Spartinivicinus marinus: one gene and its partner. The protein of the gene in region 2 interacts with the protein of the main gene of each other region in a pairwise test. Links are inferred from orthologs where the notes say so. Each region holds a gene or a part of one and is shown on either strand. Other genes may lie near its edges.

Region 1 (4,635 bases), 380 kb from region 2 along the record:
ACCAAAAACTAATCAAAATGGAGCTATTTGCCAGCTCTCATTTATAAGCTGTAGTTTTCGATTGCACCCTAACTCTTTTGGCTGCTGTACTTGGTCTGGTAGTTCTCTAACAACCCTTTCACCCTGAGCTCGCAATGCCTGGACTGCTTCAAACGGCACATCAATAGGCGCCCAAATCGCATTATCAGCAGGCTCTGAAGGTGCTATTAAATCAAGCAATACTTTTAAGTCAGAACTAAATCCTGTTGCTGGACGAGAGCGACCAAATACTTTACCAATACCATCATAACGGCCACCCTGGGCAACTGCTTGTCCTTGGCCTGGTACATAAGCCGCAAATAAAATACCTGTATGGTAGTTATAACCTCTTAACTCACACAGGTCGAAGTAAATCGTTAGCGACGAACTAAACTGACGAACAGCTAAACCCACTTGTTCAAGCGTGCGAATAGCATTGTGCACATTTTCATTGGCATTTGATAAAACAGTTCTTGCCTGTTTCAATGTATCAAAATCACCTGATAACTCAGGTAGAGCCAACAACATATTGGCTACATCAACATCATCAACATAATTAGCTACAAAGTCCGCTAGCTCCGTAGCATCTTTACGCTGCAAAATATCAAACAATTCTTGCTGACGCTCTTCAGATAATTGGGCTTGAGCCACTAAGCCACGAAAAATCCCCACATGGCCCATATCCAAATAAACATTTTGAATAGTTAAGCTATTCAGTGTTTCCAACATTAAGCTAATGACCTCAACATCACTGGCTATACCAGAATGGCCATATAACTCTGCTCCCACCTGAATTGGGCTACGAGAAGCAGCCAACGAACAAGGCTTGGTATGAAAAACACTGCCTGCATAACACAGTCTAACCGGACCTTCTCGTTTTAAGGTATGTGCATCCATTCTTGCTACAGAAGGCGTAGTATCAGCACGTAACCCTAATAACCGCCCAGTTAGTTGATCAATTATTTTAAAGGTTTGTAAATCAAGATCATGGCCCGCTCCTGCTTGGAGGGACTCTAGATACTCAAGATGAGGAGGAATAACCAGGTCATAACCCCAGCAATGGTAAAGGTCGAGAAGTTTTCGCCTTAGCTGTTCAATTTGCATTGCTGCAGGCGGTAACACCTCATCTATACCGTCCGGCAATAACCAACGATCTGCAATTGTCATGTTATATCCGGCCTTTTTATGGATAGTGTCTCTGTTGGCTTTTTAACGTCAGCTTCTTTAAATCAAAAAAGCTCTCAATTTATTTAGCTTAAGAAGTGCACACTTATAGTCTACACCAGCAAGAATATTTTGGGCTTTACTGGTCAAATTACGAATTAATTAAATATAACAAGCCAGTCCCAGCTAGCATGCTTACCAAACCAGCTAGCCGTAATTGGCGGTCATCAAAGGTTGCTAGTTTTGCCACTAAGTCACGCCACCGACTGGGGTACAAAAAAGGAATAATCCCTTCAATGACCAACATGAGGCAAAATGCAACTAATAACTCGTGCCAAAAATTCATGCTTTCCCTTAGGCAATAAAAAAACCGGGTGATAACCCGGTTTGGATGATACTAACATGATTTATTAGCAGAATTGAAGCGATTTCAACCAGCTCATTACAAGCAGCTGATCAAATAACCAACTATTCTGCCAATAGCACTTCTACCATGTTTATTGATTATTTTCTGCACTAGAAGTATTTGTTATTGCATGAGGTGTTTTCAAATATTTAAAGAAATCACTTTCAGGCTTTAACACCATAATATCGCCTTGCTGCTTAAAGGCCTGACGGTAAGCTTGTAAACTACGGTAAAAGTTATAAAACTCTTGGTCACTGCCATAAGCTTCTGCATAAACAGCCGCTGCTTCCTGGTCACCTTCACCTCGTAATTGTTCAGCAATCTGATAGGCTTTCGCTAACAGTTCACGACGCTCACGATCCGCTTCAGCACGAATTTCTTCTGCTTTTTGCTTACCAAATGAACGAATTTCCTGAGCCTCTTTTTCCCGCTCAGTAATCATCCTTTCATAGACTGAATCACTCACCTGTTCTGGCAAATCAATTCGCTTAAAGCGCACATCCACAATTTCAATGCCATACTTTTCTTTAATTTGCACTTGTTCATTCAAGCTTTTTTTAATGCTGAAAATCAGCTTGTCACGCAGGTCTTCAGGCTCTTCTTCTGCGGCACTTGCTGCAGCTTTAGCTGCTGCTTTCTGTACAGCCGTTTTTGCTATTTCAACACCAGCAGCAAGCTGAACTGCACTATCATCTAGCACCAGCGTTTCCTGCGCACACTTAAAGCGAGAACGTTTCTTAATGTTAGACTTACCTGACACAACTTCTTTTAGCTCACACTGGGCAATCAAGTTACGCAAGCCTGATTCAATTAGCTGTGACAGTAGCCGATTGGCTTGAATAATGTTGCCTGATGTTGCTGTATAAAAACGCTGTACATCAGCTATTCGCCACTTTACAAAAGAGTCAACAACTAGCGCCTTTTTTTCCTGAGTAAAAAAGCGTTCTTGAGCTGCATCTAACGTTAGTAACCGGCCATCAAAGAGTTTCACCTTGTCAATAAATGGCGCTTTAAAGTGGAGGCCTGCTGGCACATCAGGGTTTTTAACCTGACCAAACCGTAGCACCACTGCCCGCTCACGCTCGCTGACAATATAAGCTGATTCCCAGCCAACAATAACAATAGCTAAGGCAATAATAATGGTTGCTAAGCTTTTACCTGTCATCTTGCAACCCTCCCACCAGTTCGATTTGAAGAAGTACGCTTACGTAGTTGTCCAGCTACTTTATCAGCTATTGCATCCATCTCTTGCTGAGTAAGAACAGGCTGACCAGTTAGAGAGGTAGGTGCCGTTGGGTTAGCTCCCATGAGTTTGTCTAGCGGTAAATACATCAGGTTATTACCACCTTCCACATCAACAATCACTTTATTGGTTTCACCTAGTACATCTTGAATCGTTTCTATATACATTCGACTACGGGTAATTTCTGGTGCTTTTTTATACTCAACTAGCACCTGCTTAAAGCGAGAAGTTTCACCATTAGCCTTCGCCGTTATTTCAGCTTTATAGGCCTGAGCCTCTTCTGTTATCCGCTTACTTTTACCTTTTGCCTGAGGAAGAATCGCATTACGGTAAGCAATTGCCTTATTTTGCACCCGCTCACGGTCTTCCCTAGCACGAATCACATCATCAAAAGCAGCTTGCACTTCTCTTGGTGGCTGAGTGCTTTCTACGTTGATTTTGCTAATGTAAAGGCCCGATTTATAGTCATTAACATAAGCCTGAAGTCTTTCAGCCACTTCAGCAGAAATAATACTACGGCCTTCTGTTAATACTGAGTGCATTTTTGAAGTACCTACCACATGACGTAAGGCACTTTGAGTTGCCTGTTCCAGCGTACTGATTGGATCAGCAATTTCCAGCACATAGTTTTTCAGGTTGGAAACATTGTATTGAACCGACAAAGAGACTTCGACGATATTTTCATCTTCAGTCAACATCTTCTGCCTTACATTGTAAGTTCGCAGCTCAGTTACATTTTCCTGAAATTTCGAGTCAATTGGAGGGAAGTAAAAGTGCAAGCCTGGCCCTACGGTTTCTTTATACTCACCAAACCGCAAGACAACTACTTGCTCCTTTTCATCCACAGTAAATGCAGCACTCCAAAAATATAAGACGGCAAGCAAAACAAAAGCGATTGGGAAAATACCACCCGCAGCAGAGCCAGATGATCTGCCGCCTTGGCCACCACCTTTGCCACCGAACAGGCTGCCAATTTTTTCATTTAATTTACGGAAAGCTTCATCCAGATCAGGAGGACCTTGGTTATTATTGCCACGATTCCCCCCGTTGCCCCAGGGATCTTTATCATTTCCGTTACCACCCGGTTCATTCCAGGCCATAAACTTCTCCATTACACCAGTGTTGGATTAGTAAGCTGATAGGTGCACTTCCCAATAACACATTCGCTATATTAGAAGGTGCTCCTTAACAAAGTTGTTGTTATGGCTATGATACTAGTTAATTCGGATAAATCTACGACTGTGCATTGTAAGAGCGACAGTTGCTGCCTTCAACCCGTACCCTTATTAATGGGTTACTGACAATAAAGCCTCTGGTTTTAACCCAGAACGACCTAACAACCTATCGTAGTCCTGCTTTGGCATTCTGATTTTTACCAGCGTATTGCCAGCTGCATCTATTGACTCAGACTGCACCACTCCCAACTCATAAAACTGTGCTCTTAACCGACTTTGCTGAGGGGTTAAAGTAATGGTTTGCTGAATTAATTGATCCCCCATATGCTCAGCAATGGCCTTAACTAATAACTCAGTGCCATTACCTTGTTGAGCAGACAACCAAACCCGGGTGGGCACTCCCTGTTCATTATAATCGACTCGTGGCTGTACATCAGACAATTGGTCTATCTTGTTGTATACCTGAAGACTAGGCAACTCATTGGCACCAATTTCTTTTAGGACGGCTTCCACTTGCTCAATATTGTCTTGATAGTTTGGGTCACTGATATCAACGACATGAACCAACAGATCAGCCATTACCGTTTCTTCAAGAGTTGCCCTAAAAGCCTCTACCAGCTTATGCGGCA
Region 2 (8,154 bases):
TGGTGCTGGGTGGTGGGCCAAACCGGATTGGTCAGGGTATTGAATTTGATTATTGCTGTGTTCATGCGGCGCTGGCGCTCAAGGAAGATGGTTATGAAACCATTATGGTTAACTGTAACCCTGAAACGGTTTCAACAGACTATGATACGTCCGACCGACTATATTTTGAGTCAGTCACTTTAGAAGATGTGCTGGAAATTGTTGAAGTTGAGCGGCCGCAAGGAGTGATTGTTCATTATGGTGGACAAACACCTCTGAAATTGGCTAGAGGCCTTGAAGCGGCAGGTGTGCCTATTATTGGTACTACTCCGGAAGCGATTGACCGTGCGGAAGATCGTGAGCGCTTCCAGCAAATGATTGAGCGGTTAGGACTCAAGCAGCCTGCTAACGGCACGGCAAGAAGTACTGATGAAGCTGTCACCATTGCTACGGAAATTGGTTATCCCTTAGTGGTTCGTCCGTCCTATGTGCTGGGTGGTCGAGCGATGGAAATCGTAAGTAATGAAGAAGAACTGCAAAAATATATGCGGGAAGCGGTTCAGGTTTCCAATGACAGTCCGGTTTTACTAGACTTTTTCTTGAACCGTGCCATTGAGGTTGATATTGATGCGGTTTGTGATGGTAAAGCTGTGGTGATTGGCGCCATTATGCAACATATCGAGCAAGCGGGCGTACACTCTGGTGATTCTGCCTGCTCTCTACCTCCCTACAGTCTCAGCAAAGATTTTCAGGATCAGATTCGCGAGCAAGTGAAGCGAATGGCGCTTGAGCTGGGCGTAGTTGGGTTAATGAATGTGCAACTGGCAATTCAGGATGACGAAATTTATGTCATTGAAGTCAACCCAAGGGCTTCACGAACGGTACCATTTGTTTCAAAATGCATAGGCCGCTCGTTAGCGAAAGTGGCAGCACTGGTAATGGCTGGCAAGTCGCTAGCAGAAGTTGGTTTTACTGAGGAAATAATCCCCCCTTATTTCTGTGTGAAAGAGTCGGTTTTTCCATTTAATAAGTTTCCAGGTGTGGACCCGATTTTAGGGCCTGAAATGAAATCAACAGGTGAAGTGATGGGGGTGGGGGATAGCTTTGCAGAAGCTTTTGCTAAAGGACATCTGGCTGCTCATGCTATGCTGCCAACAGAAGGCAAAGTTATTATCAGTGTTAGAGATGAAGACAAGCCACGAGCGGTTGGTGTGGCAAAGGCACTTATTGCTCAAGGCTTTAGTATTTACGCAACTGCTGGTACAGCAAAAGCTTTAGAGTCAGCTGGCCTGGTAATTCAGCGAGTGAATAAAGTGACTGAAGGCCGTCCGCACTTAGTTGACATGATTAAAAATGACGAAATTTCGCTAGTGATCAATACTACCGAGGGGCGCCAAGCTATTGCTGACTCTTATATGATTAGGCGATCAGCGTTACAGCATAAAGTGCCTTACTCTACTACATTAGCAGGAGCTGAGGCTGTTGCTCAGGCAATTCAATTTGGCCCTGAGCGAACAGTTCGTCGGCTACAGGATTTGCACAAAGGTATTATGAATGAATAGGGTTCCAATGACTGTCCAGGGTGAACGTGCCCTAAGGGATGAGTTAGAACGACTAAAAGGGGTTGAGCGCCCAAGAATTATTCAAGCAATTGCCGATGCTCGAGAGCATGGTGATCTTAAGGAAAATGCTGAGTACCATGCAGCTAGGGAGCAGCAAAGCTTCACTGAAGGACGGATCAATGAAATAGAAGCGAAATTATCAAGCGCTCAGGTAATTGATGTCACCAAAATTGCTAAAACGGGTAAAGTGTTTTTTGGTACTACAGTTGCGCTGATTAATTTAGACTCAGATGAAGAAATGGAATACCAGATAGTGGGTGAAGATGAGGCGGATATTAAAAGTAATAAAGTATCCGTGAGTTCTCCTATTGCTCGAGCCTTAATTGGTAAAGAAGAAGGGGATGTTGTTCTGGTTAAGACGCCTGCTGGTGACACTGAGTATGAGGTTGCAGAAGTTAAGCACCTATAAACTATTCTGTTGATAAATAAAAAAGCCCCTTTGAGCAGGGGTTTTTTTTTAGCTGCGTAATAAGTTTGATAATGCTGGATTCGGCTCTTTGGCTGGTTTGTAAATGAGTGCAATATTGCCGATGGTTTGAACCAGTTCAGCACCGACTTCTTTACAAAGCTCACCAATAAATGCTTTTTTTGCTTCTCTATCTCCCACTGCAAACTTAACTTTGATTAGTTCGTGATCAGCTAGGGCTCGAGTGGTTTCTTCTAAAACCCCTGCTGACAGCCCATTACTAGCAATGGTAACCACTGGTTTGAGATTGTGGCCGATGGTGCGAAAGCGCTTCTTTTGTGCAGCGGTTAAAGCCATGTAAATGATTCCGTAAAACTTAAGTGATTTCTCATGATAAACTAGAGGAGCATACTGTAATTAAGAAGCATACACCATCAAATAAGGTCGCGGATAATACAAGAACTGTTAGGTTGTTGCATAGTGGCTCAAGTGAAATAGTGAGTAAGAGTAAACCAAAAATTTTGAAGCATGGTAGTTTGGCTGTTAAAGGCTCTCCTATTGCTTTTATAATGCTACCACTTATTTATCAATATAATTTTTTAATGAGAATTGTAGGTTATGGGGCGGTCAAAAAGCAGTAATCGTTGGCTACAAGAACATTTTTCTGATCAGTTTGTAAAGCAGTCACAAAAAGATGGCTACCGCTCCCGAGCCAGCTATAAGTTGCTGGAAATTCAGCAAAAAGATTGCTTACTCAAGCCTGGCATGACAGTGGTTGATTTGGGGGCGGCCCCTGGCGGTTGGACTCAAGTGGCTGCGCAGTTGATCGGGGATAAAGGCAAAGTTGTCGCTTCTGATATTTTGCCAATGGACCCTATTGCTGATGTTAGCTTTGTTCAAGGTGACTTTACTGAGGAGGCCGTTTTAAAAGAAATTTTGGCTTCAATTGGTGCTGATAGAGTAGACCTTGTAATTTCTGATATGGCCCCCAATATGAGTGGTATGAAGGCCGTTGATCAGCCTAAAGCTATGTATTTGGCTGAACTAGCACTGGACTTGTCCTTGCAAGTGCTGAAACCGAAGGGGTGTTTTTTAACGAAAGTATTCCAAGGTGAAGGATTTGATCAATATTTTAAGGCGATGCGAGAGGTTTTTGCTTCAGTGGTAACTCGAAAACCACAAGCATCAAGATCGCGTTCACGTGAAGTTTATCTGCTTGGAAAGGGGTTTAAAGGTTAATCAGCTTCGGTAATAGAGTTAATAGCGCTAAACTATAGATGAGAAACTGTTTCAAGTAATGGATCTGTAGTAAGGTATAGCACCATAAACTTTGGCTAGTGCTATTGTTTAGCATGCTCGTGGAACGATTGTAAAATACTGTGCAGCTTTAAAGAAACGTTAAGTAAGTATACAGCCAACTTCTTTATCTTAGCCGCATAATTACAAACAGACCGAGTGACTGTTAGGCTTGTTCGCTCGAAGAGGGTAGCCCGTTGAATGATATGGCAAAGAATTTAGTTTTATGGCTAATAATCGCGTTGGTATTGCTGACAGTATTTAAAAACTTCGGCAACATGCAGTCATCAACCAAAGAGCTGACCTATACACAGTTTGTCAATTTGGTAGAAAATAAACAGGTTAGTAAGGTCGTTATTGATGGTTTTACAGTAACGGGTATATTGAACGGTAGTGAACGTTTTGAGACTAACCTTCCTCCCACTATTCAAGATAACAAGTTAATGGATGATTTGTTGTCTAATCAGGTTGAAGTAGTAGCCAAACCATTAGAAAAGCAAAGTATTTGGACTCAGCTGCTAGTTGCTAGCTTCCCAATTTTAGTCATCATTGCTGTATTCATGTTTTTCATGCGTCAGATGCAAGGTGGTTCGGGAGGTCGTGGTGGCCCAATGAGTTTTGGTAAAAGCAAGGCCCGCTTGCTTGGTGAAGATCAGATTAAAACTACCTTTGCTGATGTAGCTGGTGTTGATGAAGCCAAAGATGATGTTCAAGAACTGGTAGAGTTCTTGCGTGATCCAGGTAAGTTCAAGCGCTTAGGTGGTCGTATACCTCGTGGCGTATTAATGGTTGGCTCACCAGGTACTGGTAAAACACTCTTGGCTAAAGCTATTGCAGGTGAAGCAAAAGTACCATTCTTTACTATTTCTGGCTCTGACTTTGTCGAAATGTTTGTTGGTGTCGGTGCTTCGCGGGTTCGGGATATGTTTGACCAGGCTAAGAAGCAATCACCCTGTATTATCTTTATTGATGAAATTGATGCAGTTGGTCGTCATCGTGGTGCTGGTCTTGGTGGTGGTCACGATGAGAGAGAGCAAACCCTTAACCAATTGCTGGTGGAAATGGATGGCTTTGAAGGTAATGAAGGTGTGATTGTCATTGCCGCAACAAACCGTCCAGATGTGCTTGATCCCGCGCTATTAAGGCCCGGTCGTTTTGATCGCCAAGTAGTTGTGCCGTTGCCAGATATTCGTGGTCGTGAGCAAATTTTGAAGGTGCATATGCGGAAAGTACCTTTAGCAGATGATGTTAATCCATCGATTATTGCTCGTGGTACTCCTGGATTTTCCGGAGCTGACTTGGCCAACCTGGTTAATGAAGCGGCTTTATTTGCTGCAAGAGCAAACAATCGCACTGTTTCAATGAAAGAATTTGAACTGGCTAAAGATAAAATTATGATGGGTGCTGAGCGCAAGTCCATGGTGATGAGCGAGAAAGAAAAGCTAAATACTGCTTATCATGAAGCTGGTCACGCGATTGTTGGGCGCTTGGTACCTGAGCATGACCCTGTTTATAAAGTGACTATTATTCCAAGAGGTAGAGCGTTGGGCGTTACCATGTTCTTGCCTGAGGAAGATCGTTACAGTCAAAGTAAGCAAGCACTAACTAGTCAGATATGTAGCTTATTTGGTGGGCGAATTGCTGAAGAGATGACGCTTGGTGCAAACGGTGTTACTACCGGTGCATCCAATGATATCCAGCGTGCAACTCAAATTGCTCGCAACATGGTCGCAAAGTGGGGCTTGTCTGAGAAGCTGGGTCCTTTGATGTATGATGAAGATGAAGGCGAAGTCTTTTTGGGGCGTAGCCAGGGAGGCTCACGCTTGAATGTATCGCCTCAAACTGCACGTATTATTGATGAAGAAGTGCGCTCTTTGATTGATGAGTGCTATGCGACAGCAGAAAAAATCCTAAAGGAAAACAGAGATAAACTGGATTTAATGGCTGAAGCATTGATGCAGTATGAGACTATTGATACTCAGCAAATTGATGACATCATGGCTGGCAAAAAACCTCGCCCCCCAGCCGGCTGGCATGATGGAGATTCATCGGGAGGAGGTGCTGTGACTGATCTTGATAAAAAGCCTCAAGATAAAGAAACAAAAGCACCAGACCCTTCTATAGGTGGACCCGCTGGCGAGCATTAATGCTCGCCTTTGCTTTTTACTTTGAGCCCTCCTTTCTAAGTAACAAATAAACTTCTGAAATCACACCATGACTCAGCTATTAGCTTGTGGTAATCGCTTTCTTGATTTGAGCCACCCTCATGTAATGGGGGTTCTCAATGTAACACCAGACTCCTTTTATGATGGAGGTTCCTATAAATACCTGGATCAGGCCTTGGCTCAAGCTGAGAAAATGGTAAAAGAGGGGGCTAGCATCATTGATGTTGGAGGGGAATCAACTCGACCTGGTGCAAAGCCAGTTAGTGTTGCTGAAGAGTTGGATCGAGTTATTCCTGTTGTCGAGAAAATTACCCAGCAGCTTGATGTGGTTGTGTCAGTAGATACAAGTACCCCAGTCGTAATTACTGAAGCAGAGAATAAAGGGGCTGGTTTGATAAATGATGTGAGGGCTTTGCAGTGTGATGGCGCTTTACAGGCTGCAGCTAATACCAGTCTGCCAATTTGCTTGATGCACATGCAGGGTGAGCCAGGCAGTATGCAGGAAAATCCCTACTACTCCTCTGTGGTTGATGATGTAAAACAGTTTTTGCTTACTCGGATCAAAGCTTGTGAGGCAATTGGAATTAGTCGGTCACGATTAATTCTTGATCCGGGTTTTGGCTTTGGAAAAACTGTAGAGCATAACTTTAATTTGGCGAAGCATTTAGCAGACTTGAAAAAACTTGAGTTACCAATATTGATTGGAGTGTCAAGAAAATCCATGATTGGCGCTATTTTGAATAAAGACGTGGATGATCGACTGTATGGTACGCTGGCAGTTAATCTTTGGTGCTACTTGCAAGGTGGTAGTATTTTTAGAGTGCATGATGTAGCTGCGAGTGTAGATTGCTTGAAATTAGTCCAGGCTATTCAAGGGGCAAATTAGTATAGGAATTCTTATTTTAACTGTTATTTGTGGCTGCAAAGATGAAAAAAAAATACTTTGGAACTGATGGTATTCGAGGCCAGGTTGGACAATACCCCATTACTCCAGACTTTATGTTAAAGCTGGGCTGGGCTGCAGGGAAAGTATTTGCCCAAGAGGGTAGAGGCAAAATTTTGATTGGTAAGGATACGCGTATTTCTGGCTATATGTTTGAGGCTGCTTTGGAGGCAGGACTATCAGCCGCTGGTGTTGATGTCAGTTTGCTAGGGCCGATGCCAACGCCTGCCATTGCTTATTTAACCAGAACCTTTAATGCGCATGCTGGTATTGTTATTAGTGCATCCCACAATCCATACCAAGATAATGGTATTAAGTTTTTTTCCGCTACTGGGACAAAACTAGGCGATCATGTCGAGCTGGCCATTGAAGCAATGCTGGAGCAAGAGGTTAAATGTGTTGACTCTGGTATGCTGGGAAAGGCGACTCGAATTAATGATGCTGCAGGGCGTTATATTGAGTATTGCAAAGGCACGGTAGCAGGTAATCTTGATCTTAGTGGGTTGAAAATTGTTGTTGATGCCGCTAATGGAGCTACCTATCATGTTGGGCCTGCCGTTTTTGGAGAGTTGGGGGCTGAAGTTGTCTCGATAGGAGTAGAGCCAAATGGTATCAATATTAATAAGGGAGTTGGTTCTACCCATTTAACTGCTTTGCAGCAAAAAGTAATAGAAGAAAAAGCTGATCTAGGTATTGCTTTTGATGGCGATGGTGATCGGGTGATGATGGTTGATCATCAGGGGCAAGCTGTAGATGGTGATGAGCTGTTATTTATTATTGCCAGTAGTCAGGCTCACCAACAAGTACTGCATGGAGGAGTAGTTGGTACCTTGATGACGAATCTTGGTATGGAACTAGCCTTGTCAGAAATGAATATACCTTTTGCTAGAGCAAAAGTGGGCGATCGCTATGTCAATGAAATGCTGCTTGCAAAGGGTTGGTATTTAGGTGGAGAGTCTTCTGGCCACATTATATGTCGAGATGTAGCAACAACTGGTGATGGTATTGTTTCTGCTTTGCAGGTTTTAAAAGCATTACAATCAAGGCAGTTATCGTTGTTTGAAGTAAAGCAGCAGATGTGTAAATTCCCTCAGAAAATGGTTAATGTTAAACTGACAAATAAAGTAGATATTGCCAAAAATACTCAGATTCAAGCTGCTGTAAGCGAGGTAGAAGCTGAGCTGTCAGGAAAGGGAAGAGTTTTGTTAAGGCCTTCTGGTACGGAGCCTGTTATTCGGGTAATGGTTGAAGGTGAGGACGAGCTAAAAGTTAATATGTTAGTTAGTCAGCTTGCGGACGCAGTTAAAGAAGCAGTTGTACTTGAGTAGAAAATCTACTACCTGGCCTAAGCTATAAAGTACTGATAATAACTTTGTTTATTGTCTGCGAATGAATCATGGGGTAACATTCCTGCCCCAAAAACAGTGTAGGTATCATGCGAACACCAATTGTAATTGCTAATTGGAAGATGAATGGCGGCTTAGCTGCTAATGCTAACTTGGTTAGTGGGCTTAAAAAGCAGCTGGTTGGGCAGCAAGCAACAACTATTGTAATTTGTCCGCCTGCACCTTATTTAGCACAAGTTGAACAGTTAATTGAAAGTAGCAATATTCAATTGGGTGCGCAAAATGCTTCAGAGTATTCTGTGGGTGCTTACACAGGCGAAGTTTCACTTAAAATGTTGCAGGAATTTGGAGTGCAATATGTCATTATTGGGCACTCTGAAAGAAGGGTAATATTTAA

The links.
Region 1: the proteins of ftsH (region 2) and hflC interact in binary tests that used the Escherichia coli proteins (3 or more experiments, as listed by UniProt). The link is inferred for Spartinivicinus marinus from one-to-one orthologs.

The regions. Positions count from the first base shown.
Region 1 is NZ_JAPJZK010000001.1:3,427,723-3,432,357, reverse strand. Bases 717-3,716 are described here. They hold hflC (protease modulator HflC), read right to left. Parts: upstream 2,754-3,716; coding sequence 1,680-2,753; downstream 717-1,679. Other genes in these bases: hflK (FtsH protease activity modulator HflK), read right to left, coding at 2,750-3,716; OQE68_RS15460 (DUF2065 domain-containing protein), read right to left, coding at 1,334-1,528; OQE68_RS15465 (ATP phosphoribosyltransferase regulatory subunit), read right to left, coding at 717-1,185. Also shown: more of OQE68_RS15465, read right to left, coding at 13-716; more of hflK, read right to left, coding at 3,717-3,931; ribosome rescue GTPase HflX, read right to left, coding at 4,118-4,635.
Region 2 is NZ_JAPJZK010000001.1:3,801,992-3,810,145, forward strand. Bases 3,058-5,979 are described here. They hold ftsH (ATP-dependent zinc metalloprotease FtsH), read left to right. Parts: upstream 3,058-3,509; coding sequence 3,510-5,450; downstream 5,451-5,979. Other genes in these bases: rlmE (23S rRNA (uridine(2552)-2'-O)-methyltransferase RlmE), read left to right, coding at 3,058-3,246; folP (dihydropteroate synthase), read left to right, coding at 5,518-5,979. Outside these bases: carB (carbamoyl-phosphate synthase large subunit), read left to right, coding at 1-1,541; transcription elongation factor GreA, read left to right, coding at 1,534-2,010; ribosome assembly RNA-binding protein YhbY, read right to left, coding at 2,059-2,364; more of rlmE, read left to right, coding at 2,626-3,057; more of folP, read left to right, coding at 5,980-6,354; glmM (phosphoglucosamine mutase), read left to right, coding at 6,396-7,739; tpiA (triose-phosphate isomerase), read left to right, coding at 7,847-8,154. UniProt on the Escherichia coli protein: Acts as a processive, ATP-dependent zinc metallopeptidase for both cytoplasmic and membrane proteins. Plays a role in the quality control of integral membrane proteins.